DNA from 2 places in the Nissabacter archeti genome. Region 2 is predicted to be linked to the other one. Evidence: predicted binding sites of a transcription regulator. Region 2 holds the regulator's gene; the other holds the start of a gene.

Region 1 (7,809 bases), on a different contig from region 2:
TTTTCTGATTCATATAAAGAGATCCGCATAGCATAGCTGATAAGCGCCTGAGGCAACAACACTCAGCGCCCGCGGCAGGCGTATTTCTCCGGAGGAAGCGGCGAATTTTGCGTAAGGTTACGCAAAGCCGGACTATTCCTTAAATCACATCAGTGATTTAGGGCTAAACTGGAGGGGTAAGCTCAAAAAAATGGAGCGCCGTAGCGGCAGTGCCGGGCGGCAGGCCGTGTGATCTCATCAGCGCATTGCGAGGATTGTATGAGTAACGTTGCAGACTATTACCGTGAGCTGGTTGCCTCCCTGACGGAACGCATCCGGGCCGGCGATCACGACATTGACGCGCTGGTGCGCAGCGCCGAGGCCCGGCTGAAAACGGCCGGGGACCTGACAGATGCTGAAATCCGGCAGGTGACGCTGGCGGTACGGCGTGACCTGGAAGAGTTCGCCCGCAGCTATCAGGAGCAGGACGACATCACGGACAGCGTGTTTATGCGGGTGATTAAAGAGAGCCTGTGGCAGGAGCTGGCAGACATCACGGATAAAACCCAGCTGGAGTGGCGGGAAGTGTTTAAGGATGTCACCCATCACGGGGTTTACCACAGTGGGGAAGTGGTGGGGCTCGGCAACCTGATCTGCGAAAAATGCCATGCCCCGATGCCGGTGTATACGCCGGAAATCCTGCCGCTCTGCCCGAAATGCGGGCATGACCAGTTTAACCGCCAGCCTTTCCAGCCTTAACGCACAGGCAGGAAAGGCAAACGCGCCGCCTGTGGGGCGGCGCATTTCCTTTTGCCGGTCAGTGCAGGATTTTTGCCAAAAAATCGCGTGCGCGATCGGATTGTGGATTGTCGAAAAACGCGTTCTTCTCGCGGTCTTCCACTATTTTGCCCTCGTCCATAAAGATCACGCGGTTGGCCACTTTGCGGGCAAAGCCCATCTCATGGGTGACGACCATCATTGTCATGCCTTCCTGCGCCAGCTCTACCATCACGTCCAGCACTTCATTGATCATTTCCGGGTCCAGCGCGGAGGTCGGTTCATCAAACAACATGGCGACCGGGTCCATGCAAAGCGCACGGGCGATGGCGACGCGCTGCTGCTGGCCGCCGGAGAGCTGGCCGGGGAATTTATTGGCGTGGGCCGCAAGGCCGACCCGATCCAGCAATTTCAGCCCCTTGTCCCGCGCGGCGGCTTTGTCCCGTTTCAGCACCTTGATCTGGGCCAGCGTCAGGTTATCGATGATGGAGAGATGCGGGAACAGCTCAAAATGCTGGAACACCATCCCTACCTTGGCGCGCAGTTGCGCCAGATTGGTTTTCCGGTCATTCACCGGAATACCGTTCACCACGATCTGGCCTTTCTGAACCGGCTCCAGGCCGTTAACGGTTTTAATCAGGGTGGATTTGCCGGAGCCTGAGGGGCCGCATACCACCACAACTTCCCCTTTTTTCACTTCAGTGCTGCACTCCGTTAATACCTGGAAATGCCCATACCACTTGGAAATACTCTTCAGGGAGATCATGAAACGGTCCTTTTCTTCAATACGCTGACCACCAACGAGGCCGCGATGCTAATAACAAAGTAAACCAGCCCGGCAAACAGCACCATTTCCACCTGGGTGCCGTCGCGCTCGCCAATCGTGGTGGCGGTGCGGAAAAAGTCCGCCAGGCTCAGCACATACACCAGGGACGTATCCTGGAACAACACAATGCCCTGGGTCAGCAGCAGTGGGATCATCGCCCGGAACGCCTGCGGCAGGATCACCAGCTTCATGGATTGCCACGGCGTCATGCCCAGCGCCAGTGCAGCGGCACCCTGGCCGCGGGCGACGCTGAGAATACCGGCGCGGATAATCTCGGAGTAATAGGCCGCTTCAAACAGCGCAAACGCCACCATCGCCGAAATCAGGCGGATATCAGCATGTGGGGAGAGGCCCAGCCCTTTTTGCAGCAGGCCCGGCACCACCAGATAGAACCACAGCAACACCATCACCAGCGGCACCGAGCGGAACAGGTTGACATACAGCGTGGCAAACCAGCTGATCACCTTGATGCTCGACAAACGCATCACCGCCAGCAGCGTGCCCCACAGGATGCCGAACACAATCGCCGTCAGGGTGATTTTGAGCGTGATCACCATGCCGTCCAGCAGGTAAGGGAAACTGGGCGGGATTGAACTCCAGTCAAATTCGTACATTATTTACCCCCCGTATGGCCCGGCAGCCTGACTTTGGATTCGACCAGCCGCATAAACACCATAATCACTGCGTTAATCAGGATGTAGGCCAGCGTGATGGCGGTGAATGACTCATACGCATGGGCCGAATAGTCGAGCAGTTTGCCGGCCTGCGCAGCCATATCCACCAGGCCGATGGTGGAGGCGATAGCCGAGTTTTTCACCAGGTTCAGCATCTCTGATGTCATCGGCGGCACAATCACCCGGTAGGCATTCGGCAGCAGCACATAGCGGTAGGTTTGCGGCAGGGTCAGCCCCATCGCCAGCCCGGCGGCTTTCTGGCCGCGCGGCAGGGACTGAATGGCCGCCCGTACCTGCTCACACACGCGGGCCGCGGTAAACAGCCCCAGGCAGATCATGGAGGAGAGGAAAAACTGAATGTTCGGGTCCAGCTCGGATTTGAACCACATGCCGAGATCCGGCGGTAACAATTCCGGCACCACCAGATACCAGATGAAAAACTGAACAATCAGCGGCACGTTCCGGAACAATTCCACGTAGCAGGTACCGAGCCCGGCGAGTAACCGGTTAGGTACCGTACGCAGAATGCCAAACAGCGAGCCGACAAAAAACGCGATAATCCAGGCACAGAATGAAAGTGCAATCGTGACCTGAAAACCAGACCAGATCCAGCCAAGATAGGTGGTATTACCAAACGGGGCTTCTTGCAGGAAAATGCCCCAGTTCCAGTTGGTTGACATAAACAACTCCATACAACGGATCGCAGTGATCCGGGAGAGAACGCCTGACAGGCGCGGCACACCATGAAAAAAGCGGGGTGGGGAACGGCCACCCCGCTTCCTGTCTGTCCTGCATGTTGCCGTTATCCGGGCAGGTTACGGCTTATCGTTTGGTGCTTTAAACAGGGCTTTCATGTCGTCTGACAGGGCAAAGTTCATGTTGAGGTTTTTTGGCGGAATTGGCTTCTGGAACCAGGTCTCATACCATTTCGCCGCTTCGCCTGACGTCTGGGCCTGGGCGATGGTGTCATCCATCAGTTTCTTAAAGCTGGCGTCGCCTCGCGGCAGCATACAGCCGTAAGCTTCATGGGATTGCGGCGTGCCGACGATGTCCCATTGATCCGGTTTTTTCGCTTTGGCGCGTTCGCCGGCCAGCAGGGCGTCATCCATCATAAAGGCCACGGCGCGGCCGCTTTCCAGCGTACGGAAAGAGTCCCCGTGGTCTTTGGCGCTGATGATGCGCATCTCCATCTTTTTCTCTTCATTGAGCTTATTAAGCAGCACTTCAGAGGTGGTGCCGGAGGTGACGACCACCGTCTTGCCTTTCAGGTCCGGGAAATCTTTTATCGGCGAGCCTTTTTTCACCAGCAGGCGGGTACCTACCACAAAAATACTGTTGGAGAAGGCAGCCTGTTGCTGGCGCTCAAGGTTATTGGTGGTGGAACCACATTCGAAATCAAAGGTGCCGTTTTGCAGCAGCGGGATGCGGTTCTGTGAGGTGATCGGCAGCAGTTTTACCTTCAGGTCCGGCGCATTCAGTTGTTTTTTAATCGCCTCAACAATCAGGTTGGAATAGTCCTGGGAGTAACCCACGACTTTCTGAGTATTATCGTAATAGGAGAACGGCACCGAAGATTCACGGTGGCCCACGACAATCACGCCGTTTTGTTTGATTTTTTGCAACGTGTCGGGGGCAGCCTGATTACCGGCAGCGGCGGTGGGCTGGGCCGCATGGGCGGCGCCTGTGGCAATGCCGGCGAGCAGCAGCGATAACGCCAGTTTGCGCATTTGCATGGTCCTACTCCTTGCTGTTGTTATGATTCTGACGTGTGACGTCGAAATCAAAAAAGAGACCGCATCGGAACGCGGCAAGAGGCCGGGAGGCCTGTCTGAACATAGCTGAATGTAAATATATTGATACCAGAACGTTTCTTTTTTGCGACCAACGCCGCACCAAATAGAGGCAAAAAATCTGCCCTGCACGTTTGTTGTGCAGCAGGCGCGCAAAGGCGGTGCAGGTTAATGCGAAATGTCCGGATGGGTGACGTTTTCAGCTAAATCCCAGCAATATCAAGCAAACGCTGTGCCAAAACGGGGAAGAGGAAATAAAAAAGCCGGGAGAAATCTCCCGGCTTCAGGCCATGATGCGGCTGTTTACACTGCGCGTGAGCGGCGCAACGTGGCGATAAGGGCGGCACCGCCGGCCAGCAGGGTGAGGAGCCAAACCGGCAGGGCGCCGAGACGGGCATAAGGGGTCAGCCCGGTGGTCGGGGTCACCTGTACCTCCAGCACCTGACGGGTAAATTGCGGGATCTGCTTAATCACGTTGCCTTTCGCGTCTACCGCGGCCGTCACGCCATTATTGGTGCTGCGCAACAAGGGGCGCCCTAATTCCAGCGCGCGCATACGGGCCATTTGGAAATGCTGCCACGGCCCAATTGAGTGGCCGAACCAGGCATCGTTAGAGATGGTCAGCAAAAAGTCCGTATCCGGCCGCAAATTGGCCCGCACCTGTTCACCGAGCACAATCTCATAGCAGATGGCTGCCGTGAGGTTAAAGCCCGCCGCCTGTAACGGTGGCTGCACATAGCCGCCGCGGCTAAAGGAGGACATCGGCAAATCAAAGAAGGGGGCCAGCGGGCGCAGCAAACTTTCCAGCGGCACAAACTCGCCAAACGGCACCAGATGGTGCTTATTAAAGCGGTCCTGATTCAGGTAGTGGTAGGGCGTTTGTTCACCCAGCACAATCATGCTGTTGTAGTAGTCATAACCCTGCTGAGTCTGGCGCGCGTCCACGATGCCGGTGATCAGGCTGCTGTGGTGCGAACGCATCAGGTCATCCATCATACCGAGGAAAGGCTGCTGATCGCGCTCGATATCCGGAATCGCGGATTCCGGCCAGATGATCAGCGAAGCCTTGCCGGCATAAGGGCGGCTCGCATCCAGATAAATTTGCAGTGTCTGCTCAAGGACTTTCGGGTCCCACTTCATGGACTGCGGAATATTGCCCTGTACCATCGCCACATTGGCTGTTTTTTGCGGCTCCGGGGTGAACCAGGTCAACTGGCGCAACGGCCACGGCAGCAGCAGCATCGCCAGCGCCACCACGGCCGGCAGGGGCTTGCGCTGGAACAGCGCATACACCAGCAGCCCGCTCAGCGACATCAACATAAAGGTGATGGTTTCAACGCCCAGCAGCGGCGCGATGCCTTTCAACGGGCCGTCAATCTGGCTATAGCCAAATTGCAGCCAGGGGAAGCCGGTCAGCACCCAGCCGCGCAGGAACTCCGTGACCTGCCACAGCGCAGGCGCAGCCAGCGCCACCCGCCACACCGTCAGGCGCGGCCACAGGCGCGTCAGTACACCGGCGAACAATGAGGTATAGAGCGAGAGATAGGCGGCCAGCAGTACCACTAAAAACAGGTTAACAGGCTCCGGCATCCCGCCGAACTGGGCAATACTGACGTACACCCAGTTGACCCCGCTGCCGAACAAACCCAGCCCCCAGAAGAACCCTACCCAGGCGGACTGGCTGGCGGTGCGGTTGAGCGTCAGCGCCTGCAGGCCACACAGCGAGACAATGGCTGCGGGCCAGATATCATACGGGGAAAACGCCAGGGTGCCGCAGGCACCAAACAAGAGCGCCAGCGGCAGGCGTAGCCGCTGGCGTTGCAAAAGTAAGGCAAGGGTCATGGATGTTTTATTCTTCCAGTTCCAGTTTGGGTTGCGGTGCGTCGTCCGGAATTTTGACATGAACCTGGATAATACGTCGGCTGTCGGCCATCGCAACTTTAAATACGTAACCGTCAATTTCGATGGTTTCACCCCTGGCCGGGAGGTGACCAAATGCCTGCATCACCAGGCCGCCAATGGTATCCACCTCTTCATCACTGTAGTGCGTCTGGAACACCTCATTGAAATCTTCAATCGGTGTCAGCGCCCGGACAGTGTAGGTATGGCGGCTGAGCTGACGGACGTCACGATCTTCTTCATCGTCATATTCGTCCTCAATTTCACCCACAATCAGCTCCAGAATATCCTCAATGGTGACCAGGCCGGAGACACCGCCAAACTCATCAATGACAATCGCCATGTGGTACCGCTGGGAGCGGAACTCCTTCAGCATCCGGTCAACCCGTTTGCTTTCCGGCACCACCACCGCAGGGCGCAGCACTTTGTCGATGCTGAACGGCTCGGACGTGGTGCGCATAAACGGCAGCAGGTCTTTGGCCATCAGGATGCCTTCAATATGATCCTTGTCTTCGCTGATCACCGGGAAGCGGGAGTGGGCGGATTCAATGATCACATCCAGGCACTCTTCCAGCGGCTGGTTCCGTTTCAGGGTCACCATCTGCGAACGCGGGATCATGATGTCACGCACGCGCTGATCGGCGATATCCATCACGCCTTCCAGCATGTCACGGGTATCAGGGTCAATCAGGTCGTTCTGTTCGGAGTCGCGGATCAGCTCGACCAGGTCGCCACGGTTTTTAGGCTCGCCGTGGAATAACTGGCTGAGGATAAGGGAGAAAAAGCCCTTCTTGGGACTGGGGCTGTCATTGCTCTGTGAATGGTCGTCGCTCATGGCGGTCTGGTTAATATTACTCGTATTGGGAGGAAAGGTTATTATTAGTGATGCTGCGGCATTTGTCGCGGCCTTCTTTTTCAGTCCGGCCACAAAAAAACACCGCAGATCATCAACTAATATCAGAGGTCATCTTTTTCAGAAAGATAGGGGTCAGGATAACCCATACCCTGCATGATGTCTGTTTCCAAAGATTCCATCTCTTCGGCTTCTTCGTCAACAATATGATCGTACCCTAGCAGATGGAGGCTGCCGTGAACAACCATATGTGCCCAGTGCGCCATCAACGGTTTGCCTTGCTCGCCGGCTTCGCGCTCCACGACCTGGCGGCAGATGATCAAATCACCCAGCAGCGGCATCTCCATACCCGGCGGTGCCTCAAACGGGAAAGAGAGCACGTTGGTCGGTTTGTCCATGCCCCGGTAGGTCAGGTTCAGGTCATGGCTTTCGGCTTCATCCACCAGTCGGATGGTCACTTCCGACTCTTCCTGAAACTGCGGCAACACATGGTCGAGCCAGCGCTGGAAGTCCGCCTCAGCCGGCAGGCCGGACGGCGCTTCACAGGCGATCTGCAAATCAAGGATCACGTTGCTCACGGCGCCTCCTGCGGGGCAGAGGCGGCATGTTGCAGCGCGTCACGCTTACGCTGTTCCGCGGCGGCATCTTTGCGTTTCTGCTCTTCGGCTTCCCAGGCCTCATAGGCCACCACGATACGGGCGACCACCGGGTGGCGCACCACGTCTTCGCTGTGGAAGAAGTTAAAGCTTATCTCTTCCACATCTGACAGCACCTCAATGGCGTGCCGCAGGCCCGATTTCTGGTTACGCGGCAGGTCAATCTGCGTGACGTCGCCGGTAATCACCGCCTTGGAGTTAAAGCCGATACGGGTCAGGAACATCTTCATCTGTTCGATGGTGGTGTTCTGGCTCTCATCCAGAATGATGAACGCGTCATTCAGGGTACGGCCACGCATATAGGCCAGCGGGGCCACCTCAATCACATTGCGCTCAATCAGTTTTTCCACCCGCT
Region 2 (7,809 bases):
GTGATTTTCCTGCTGGCGATAAGCAAAGCCGATTATGAGGAAGCGATGGCGATCTATGACCTGTTCGTCACCTTTGTGCGTGAGCGCTCGGCCAGCCGGTTGCTCGCCAGCCGCGATTTTGCCAGCTTTAAAGCGATTGCCGGCGAAAGCCTGAGCCGGATTTAACCGCTACTCCTCGTCGAAGCCGGAGTTAAACAGCTCCACCACCGCGTTCAGCGCATTGACCTCATCGGGGCCGGTGGCCTCGATCTCAATGCGCTGGCCTTTGGGCGAGTCGAGCATCAGCAGGGCGATCACGCTGCTGGCCTCCGCCTCCATGCCTGCGTCGTTGCGCAGCATCACTTCGGCGTCAAAGCTCTGCACCAGCTCAAACAGTTTCATCGCCGGCCGGGCGTGCATGCCGAGCCGGTTTTTGATCTCCACCGTGTGTTTCACCGTCATAATTTACGTTTTTCCAGCGTGCGATGGCGGGATTGCACGTTCTTCCCGCGGGAACGGAAATAATCCGCCAGTTGCTCAGCCACATACACCGACCGGTGCTTGCCGCCGGTACAGCCGATGGCGACGGTGAGGTAACTGCGGTTATTGGTTTCGAGCATCGGCAGCCACTGTTCAAGGTAGCTGCGCGTCTGGTAAATGAAGTTATGCACTTCCGTATGCCGGTCAAGGAAGGCGGCGACCGGGCGGTCCAGGCCGGTCATCGGGCGCAGTTTCGGGTCCCAGTGCGGGTTGGGCAGGAAACGTACGTCAAACACATAGTCGGCATCAATCGGGATGCCGTGCTTGAAGCCAAAGGATTCGAACACCATCGTCAGCTCGCGCTCGCGTTTGCCCAGCAGGCGGGTACGCAGCATTTCGGCCAGCTCATGCACTGACATCTCCGAGGTGTCGATCAGCAGATCGGCGCGTGAGCGCAGCGGCTCCAGCAGCTCGTTCTCCTCATCAATGGCGCTCTCCAGCGACAGGTTGCGGGCGGAGAGGGGATGCAGGCGACGGGTATCGCTGTAACGGCGGATCAGGGTGTTGCGGTCCGCATCAAGGAACAGCAGTTGCGGTGAAAAGCTCTCCGGCAGCTGGGACATGGCGTGCTCAAAGATTTCCGGTGTTTCCGGCATGTTGCGCACGTCAATGCTGACGGCGGCGGAGGTGTTGCGTTCCACCAGCGCGTGCGCCAACTGCGGCAGCAGAACCACCGGCAGGTTATCGACGCAGTAAAAGCCCATATCTTCAAGCGCACGCAAGGCAACAGATTTACCCGAACCGGAACGGCCGCTGACTATCATCAGCACCATGTGTCACTCCCCCTGGCAATTCACTCTTGGCATGTTAATTACCGGCGCCGGCGGCAGAGCCCGGCGTTGCCGGCTATTCGGTAATGATCTGGTACAGCTCTTCGTCACTCTGGGCGGCACGCAACCGGCGGCAGACGTTTTTGTCCGCCAGCCGTTTTGCCACCAGCGACAGGGTATGTAAATGGGTTTTGCATTGATCGGCCGGGACCAGCAGGGCAAACAGCAGATCCACCGGCTGGTTGTCGATGGCGTCAAACGGGATCGGCTGATCGAGGCGAATAAAGACCCCCACTGCGCGCAGCGTGTCCTCCTCCAGCTTGCCGTGGGGGATCGCGATACCGCTGCCGATGCCGGTACTGCCCATCCGCTCGCGGGTCAGTACCGCCTCAAACACCACCTGCGGCGGCAGGCTGAGCTGTTTCGCGGCCAGTTCGCTGACGATTTCCAGGGCGCGTTTCTTGCTGGAGCAGTGGACGCCGCTTTTGGTGCACTCTGCGCTGAGCACAGTGCTTAACTGCATAACCGTATCGTTTATCATCTCATCTTTCACTTAAGCGCTCGGGTCACGCCTGATGGCTTATCGGCCCGTTACCGCAGGGCAACGAGCCGATTGTCAGGCGATGTAGCGCAACTGGCTACAGTGAGTTTCAGTGCTGTTTTAGCTTGTCTTTGTGTTTATTGAGCTGCCGGGACAGCTTGTCAATCAGGCCGTCAATGGCCGCGTACATGTCCTCATGTTCCGAGGTGGCGTGCAACTCGCCTCCATTCACGTGCACCGTTGCTTCGGCAATTTTGTGCACTTTCTCCATGCTGAGAACCACATAGACCTGGTTGATCCTGTCGAAAAATTGCTCAAGCTTGGCAAATTTCGTGGTGACAAAGTCGCGCAGGGGCTCAGTGATTTCAACGTGGTGTCCGGTGATGTTGAGCTGCATAATGTCTTCCTTCTCTGTTTAGGTCAAACCAGTTGTTTGCGTTGGTTCGACGGCGGGATGGACAAAGACTCTCGGTATTTTGCAACAGTACGACGGGCTACCATGATCCCCTGGTCGGAAAGCAGGGTCGCCAGCTTGCTGTCACTCAGAGGTTTCGCGGGGTTTTCAGCCGCAATTAATTTCTTCACCAGGGCACGGATGGCGGTAGAAGACGCCTCGCCGCCGCTGTCTGTGCTCACGTGGCTTGAGAAGAAATACTTCAGTTCAAAAATGCCGCGCGGGCTGTGCAGGAACTTCTGCGTAGTCACGCGGGAAATGGTGGACTCATGCATATCAACGGCCTGGGCGATGTCCGCCAGCACCATCGGTTTCATGTACTCTTCACCCTTCTCAAAGAATGCCTGCTGCTGCTCCACGATGCAGCGCGTCACTTTCAGCAGCGTCTCGTTGCGGCTCTCCAGGCTCTTGATCAGCCATTTGGCTTCCTGGAGGTTGCTGCGGATGAACTGGCCGTCGCTGTCGCTGCGGGTGGAGCCGCCCAGCGCCGCATACTGCTGGTTAATTTTGAGGCGCGGCACGCTGTCCGCGTTCAGCTCCACCGTCCAGACACCCTGATGCTTGCGCACCAGCACATCCGGGATCACATACTCTGATTCGCCGGTGTTGATCGACTGGCCGGGGCGCGGGTCCAGCGACTGGATCAGCTGCATCGCCCCTTTAAGTGTATCCTCTTTTAGCCGGGTCGAACGCATTAAGCTCCTGAAATCGTGATTGCCGAGCAGATCCAGGTGTTCGCTGACAATCAGTTTCGCTTCCGCCAGGTAGGGGAGGCCGGGCACAAACTGCGAGAGCTGGATCAGCAAACAGTCGCGCAGGTCACGCGCGGCGACGCCAATCGGGTCGAAGCGCTGCACGCGTTTCAGCACCGCTTCCACTTCGTCCATCGTGACGTTGTCGTCGCCGATGCTTTCGAGGATCTCATCCAGTGTGGCGGTGAGGTAGCCGGTATCGTCCACCGCATCCACAATGGAGGTGGCAATGGCGGCGTCGGTGTCGGAGAAGGGGGTGAGATCCACCTGCCACATCAGGTAGTCCTGAAGGGTCTGGGTGGTTTCGCCCTGGTAGACCGGCAGCTCGTCATCGCTGTAGTCGGTGCCGGTCCCGGACGGGGTGCCGGCGGTGTAGATCTCATCCCAGGTGGCATCCAGCGGCAGCTCCTCGGGCATATCCTTCTGCTCGAGGGCTTCGCGGGTGTCGAGGGCCTCGCTGTCGGTGCTCTCCCTGGCGTCGATTTCGTCGTGAATGTCCGTCTGTTCAAGCAGCGGGTTGCTCTCTAATGCCAGTTGGATCTCCTGCTGCAGTTCAAGCGTGGAGAGCTGCAGCAGCCGGATGGCCTGCTGGAGCTGGGGAGTCATGGCCAGTTGCTGGCTAAGCCTGAGTTGCAAACCTTGCTTCATAGAATGGATTCAATGTCCTTACGGGTAACGGCGCCGGAAGCAGCCAATCAAAGGCGGAACTCTTCGCCGAGGTAGACGCGTTTTACCTGCTCATCGGCCAGGATATCGCTGGGTGAGCCGTGGGCAATCAGGTGCCCCTGGCTGACGATATAGGCGCGTTCACAGACGTCGAGGGTTTCCCGCACGTTGTGGTCGGTAATCAGCACGCCCAGGCCGCTGTCGCGCAGGTGCTCAATGATTTTTTTAATGTCGATCACCGAGATTGGGTCAACCCCGGCGAAAGGCTCATCCAGCAGGATGAATTTCGGGTTGGCGGCCAGCGCACGGGCGATCTCCACCCGGCGGCGTTCCCCGCCGGAGAGCGCCTGGCCCAGGCTGTCGCGCAGATGGGTGATGTGGAACTCTGCCATCAGCTCATCGGCGCGGTCACGGCGCTGCTCGCTGGTGAGGTCATCACGGATTTCCAGCACGGCCATCAGGTTGTTATAGACGCTGAGGCGGCGGAAAATAGAGGCCTCCTGCGGCAGGTAGCCGATGCCGCGGCGCGCACGCGCGTGCAACGGCAGCAGGCTGATGTCCTCGTCATCGATGATGATCCGCCCGGCGTCCCGCTGCACGATGCCGACCACCATGTAGAAGGTGGTGGTCTTGCCGGCGCCGTTCGGGCCGAGCAGCCCGACAATCTCACCGGAGTTGACCGTCAGGCTGACGTCCTCCACCACTTTACGGCTTTTATATGATTTGGCGAGTTTTTCTGCGATTAAGGTAGCCATAGCGAATCAGTTACTCTTCTTCTGGGTGCCGGACGTGTTGCCCTTGTCCTGGAGCTGCGTCGGGATTAACACAGTGGTAACACGTTTGCCCTCATCACTGAAGGCCTCCATCTGCTGTTTTTGGACCAGATAGGTAATGCGGTCACCTTTCACGTTGCTGTCCAGCTGCTCCAGATAGGCGTTGCCGGTCAGGGTGACGAAGTCATTGGCCAGCTCATAACGCATCTTCTGCGAGTGGCCCTTCACCGGTTTGCCGTTTTCCTGCAACTGGAAGAAGGTGACCGGGTTACCGTAGGCTTCGATCACTTCTTTGCCTTGCTGGCCCTGCGGGCGGATCACCACCACTTTGTCGGCTTTGATCTCAATGCTGCCCTGTTTGGCGACCACGTTGCCGGTAAAGGTCACGGTGTTGCCTTCCATGTCCAGCGCCTGCTGGGCGGAGTCGATATGGATTGGCTGGCTGGTGTCATCTTTCAGCGCAAAAGCCGGCACGCTCACAGCCAGAAGCGAACTGACCATCAGCAGGTTACGGAGTGGGGGTTGAATTCTGGATTTCATAGTAGGTGTTTACCTTTTCGATCAGCTGTGCTGTTTTGTTCCGCAAATTGCCGCGCATTTTCAAACCTTTGGAGGTGAAGGCCGCTCCGTAGAGGGTCACTTCATCATCCGAGGAGACATCCTGGGTCACCAGGTTTACCTGGGCATTGTCCGTGTTGATCCGCTGCAATTGCGACGTCGCGGTCAGGCTGGTGACCTCAACATGGCCATACAGGTAGAGCATCCGGTCTTTGGTCAGCTTGGCACGATCGGCGCGAACCGACCAGGTCGGTACGGTATTGGCATCGTAAAGTGTCATGACCGGGGTGGTGAACCAGCTCAGTTCGTCCGTGGTGTAGTATTTCACTTCGTCCGCCACCAGTTTGTAGTTCAGCTTGCCGGTCGGGTCATAGACCACGGTCACGGTATGCTGGCTCTGGTAGGTCGGATCCTGGGTGTTCAGCGCGGAAGGCGCGGCATCGTCATCGCCGTCCGTCAGGTTCAGGCCGATCAGGATCAGGGCGGCGAGGCCGAGCAGCAGGGTGAGCCACAATTTTGGTCTGCTCATATGGAAAGCCCCCTGGCATCCTCCAGCTTGCCCTGCGCCAGCAGAATCAGGTCACACAGCTCACGCACCGCGCCCTTGCCGCCGCTGATGCGGGTGGTGTAGTGCGCGCGCGGCAGCAGCATCGGGTGGGCATCGGCCACCGCCACCGCCAGCCCGGATTCCGCCATCACCGGCCAGTCGATCAGATCATCACCGATATAGGCCACCTGATCGGCCCGCAGCGCCAGTTTCTCCAGCAGCTCGCGGAACGCCAGCAACTTGTCGGACTGCCCCTGGTAAAGGTGGCGGATGCCGAGCGTGGCGGCCCGGTCTTCCAGCAGCTTCGCCGAGCGGCCGGTAATAATCGCGACCTCGACATCCGAGGTCAGCAGGCAGCGGATGCCGTACCCGTCACGCACGTTGAAGGCTTTCAGCTCTTCGCCGTGGTTGCCCATATAGATCAGGCCATCGGACATGACGCCATCCACATCACAAATCAGCAGGCGAATCTGCCGTGCACGGTCGAGCACCCCGGCACTGACCGGGCCGTAGCAGGTATTCACTGTTGCTGTAGTCTCACTCATTTACCCTTTCCTTCATTAAACTACGCCAGCGCGCAGCATGTCATGCATATGTACCACACCCAGCAACTGGTCGCCATCGGCAACCATCAGGGCGGTAATATGCCGGGATTGCATGATGTTCAGGGCATCCACCGCCAGCGCGCCGGGGCGGACCCGCAGGCCGCCGGGCGTCATCACATCGGCGATGCGCGCCTGGTTGAAGTCGATGCCCATATCAATAATGCGGCGCAGGTCGCCGTCGGTGAAGACGCCCTCAATTTTCATCAGGTCGTCACAAATCACGGTCATCCCGAGATTTTTACGCGTGATCTCCAGCAGCGCATCGCGCAGGGAGGCGTCCCGGCTGACGTGCGGAAGTTCATTGCCGCTGTGCATGATATCACTGACGCGCAGCAGCAGCTTGCGGCCCAGTGCGCCGCCGGGGTGGGAGAGGGCGAAATCCTCGGCCGTGAAGCCGCGCGCCTCCAGCAACGCCACCGCCAGTGCGTCGCCCATCACCAGCGCCGCGGTGGTGCTGGTGGTGGGGGCCAGCCCCAGCGGGCAGGCTTCCTGCGGGACATGCACGCAGAGGTGGATGTCCGCCGCTTTGCCCATCGCGCTCTCGGGGTTGCCGGTCATGCAGATAAGCGGCACCTGCAACCGTTTCAGCACCGGCACCAGCGCCAGGATCTCGTTGGATTCACCGGAGTTGGAGAGGGCGACCACCACGTCCTGCGCGCTCACCATGCCGAGGTCGCCGTGGCTGGCCTCGCCGGGGTGCACAAAAAAGGCCGGTGTGCCGGTGCTGGCAAAAGTGGCCGCCAGTTTGCGGCCGATGTGGCCTGATTTGCCCATGCCCATCACCACCACTTTGCCGGGGCAGTAGAACATCATCTCACAGGCACGGGTAAAGTCATGGTTGATGTACTGGTCCAGTTGGGCCAGGCCCGCCCGCTCAATCTGCAACACGGTTTTACCGGCCTGTTCGAAGTTGAAACCGGGTTGGAGTTCAAAATTCGCCATGATGATATCCTGACTGTTTTACAGGGCGGGGCCGGCCGGAACACGCAGCAGCCACGCAAGATAAGCCATAAAGCCGCACAATAACAGCGCGCCTGCCAGGCGGCCAATACGGTGGCGGCGCATCAGACAGAGGCCGGCCAGCACGCCGCTGACCGCCAGCATCACCCAGTAATCGCGCTGGAAAGCCTCGGGCGCAAACTGGCCGGGCGCGATCAGGGCCGGGATGCCGAGCACTATACAGAGATTAAAGATATTGGCGCCTATGATATTTCCTAAAGCAATATCATCCTCGCCTTTCAGTGCGCCCGCGACCAGCGTGGCCAGTTCCGGCAGGCTGGTGCCCACCGCAATCACCGTCAGCCCAATCACCAGTTCGCTGACGCCGAAATAGCGGGCGATCACCGTGGCGTTGTCCACAATCATCCCGGCGGAAAGCGGCATCATGATAAAGGCCAGCACCAGCCAGAGCACCGCCACGGTGCTGCTGCTGTCCTGCGGCAGTTCGGCCATCTGCTCTGCCGTCAGCGGGTCACTGCCTTCCCGCTGCGCCAGCCGGGCAATTTTCAGCGACATCAGGCAGAAGAAGGCGGCCCCCAACAGCAGGATCACGCCGTCGAGCCGCGTGAGCTGTAAATCTGACAGCACAAACCCGCACATCACGGTGATTGCCAGCATCAGCGGC

The links. The regulator sigma-54, encoded in region 2, starts transcription at its own class of promoters, with help from an activator protein. The targets are predictions, from matches to a motif close to GTTGGCACANNTTTCGCTNT.
Region 1: the regulator sigma-54 is predicted to act here: its motif matches at 4,267-4,286, upstream of JK232_RS05695 (amino acid ABC transporter substrate-binding protein).

The regions. Positions count from the first base shown of each region.
Region 1 covers NZ_JAERKB010000003.1:267,254-275,062, forward strand. The annotation lists gene JK232_RS05675 (zinc ribbon-containing protein) at 259-738, shown strand; gene JK232_RS05680 (amino acid ABC transporter ATP-binding protein) at 797-1,522, opposite strand; gene gltK (glutamate/aspartate ABC transporter permease GltK) at 1,519-2,196, opposite strand; gene JK232_RS05690 (amino acid ABC transporter permease) at 2,196-2,936, opposite strand; gene JK232_RS05695 (amino acid ABC transporter substrate-binding protein) at 3,072-3,989, opposite strand; gene lnt (apolipoprotein N-acyltransferase) at 4,350-5,888, opposite strand; gene corC (CNNM family magnesium/cobalt transport protein CorC) at 5,896-6,780, opposite strand; gene ybeY (rRNA maturation RNase YbeY) at 6,903-7,376, opposite strand; gene JK232_RS05715 (PhoH family protein) at 7,373-7,809, opposite strand, start outside.
Region 2 covers NZ_JAERKB010000011.1:144,887-152,695, forward strand. The annotation lists partial or broken gene JK232_RS16375 (BglG family transcription antiterminator) at 1-165, shown strand, start outside; gene npr (PTS phosphocarrier protein NPr) at 169-441, opposite strand; gene rapZ (RNase adapter RapZ) at 438-1,292, opposite strand; gene ptsN (PTS IIA-like nitrogen regulatory protein PtsN) at 1,366-1,842, opposite strand; gene hpf (ribosome hibernation promoting factor) at 1,940-2,227, opposite strand; gene rpoN (RNA polymerase factor sigma-54) at 2,251-3,684, opposite strand; gene lptB (LPS export ABC transporter ATP-binding protein) at 3,732-4,457, opposite strand; gene lptA (lipopolysaccharide ABC transporter substrate-binding protein LptA) at 4,464-5,015, opposite strand; gene lptC (LPS export ABC transporter periplasmic protein LptC) at 4,984-5,562, opposite strand; gene kdsC (3-deoxy-manno-octulosonate-8-phosphatase KdsC) at 5,559-6,125, opposite strand; gene kdsD (arabinose-5-phosphate isomerase KdsD) at 6,141-7,127, opposite strand; gene JK232_RS16430 (calcium/sodium antiporter) at 7,146-7,809, opposite strand, start outside.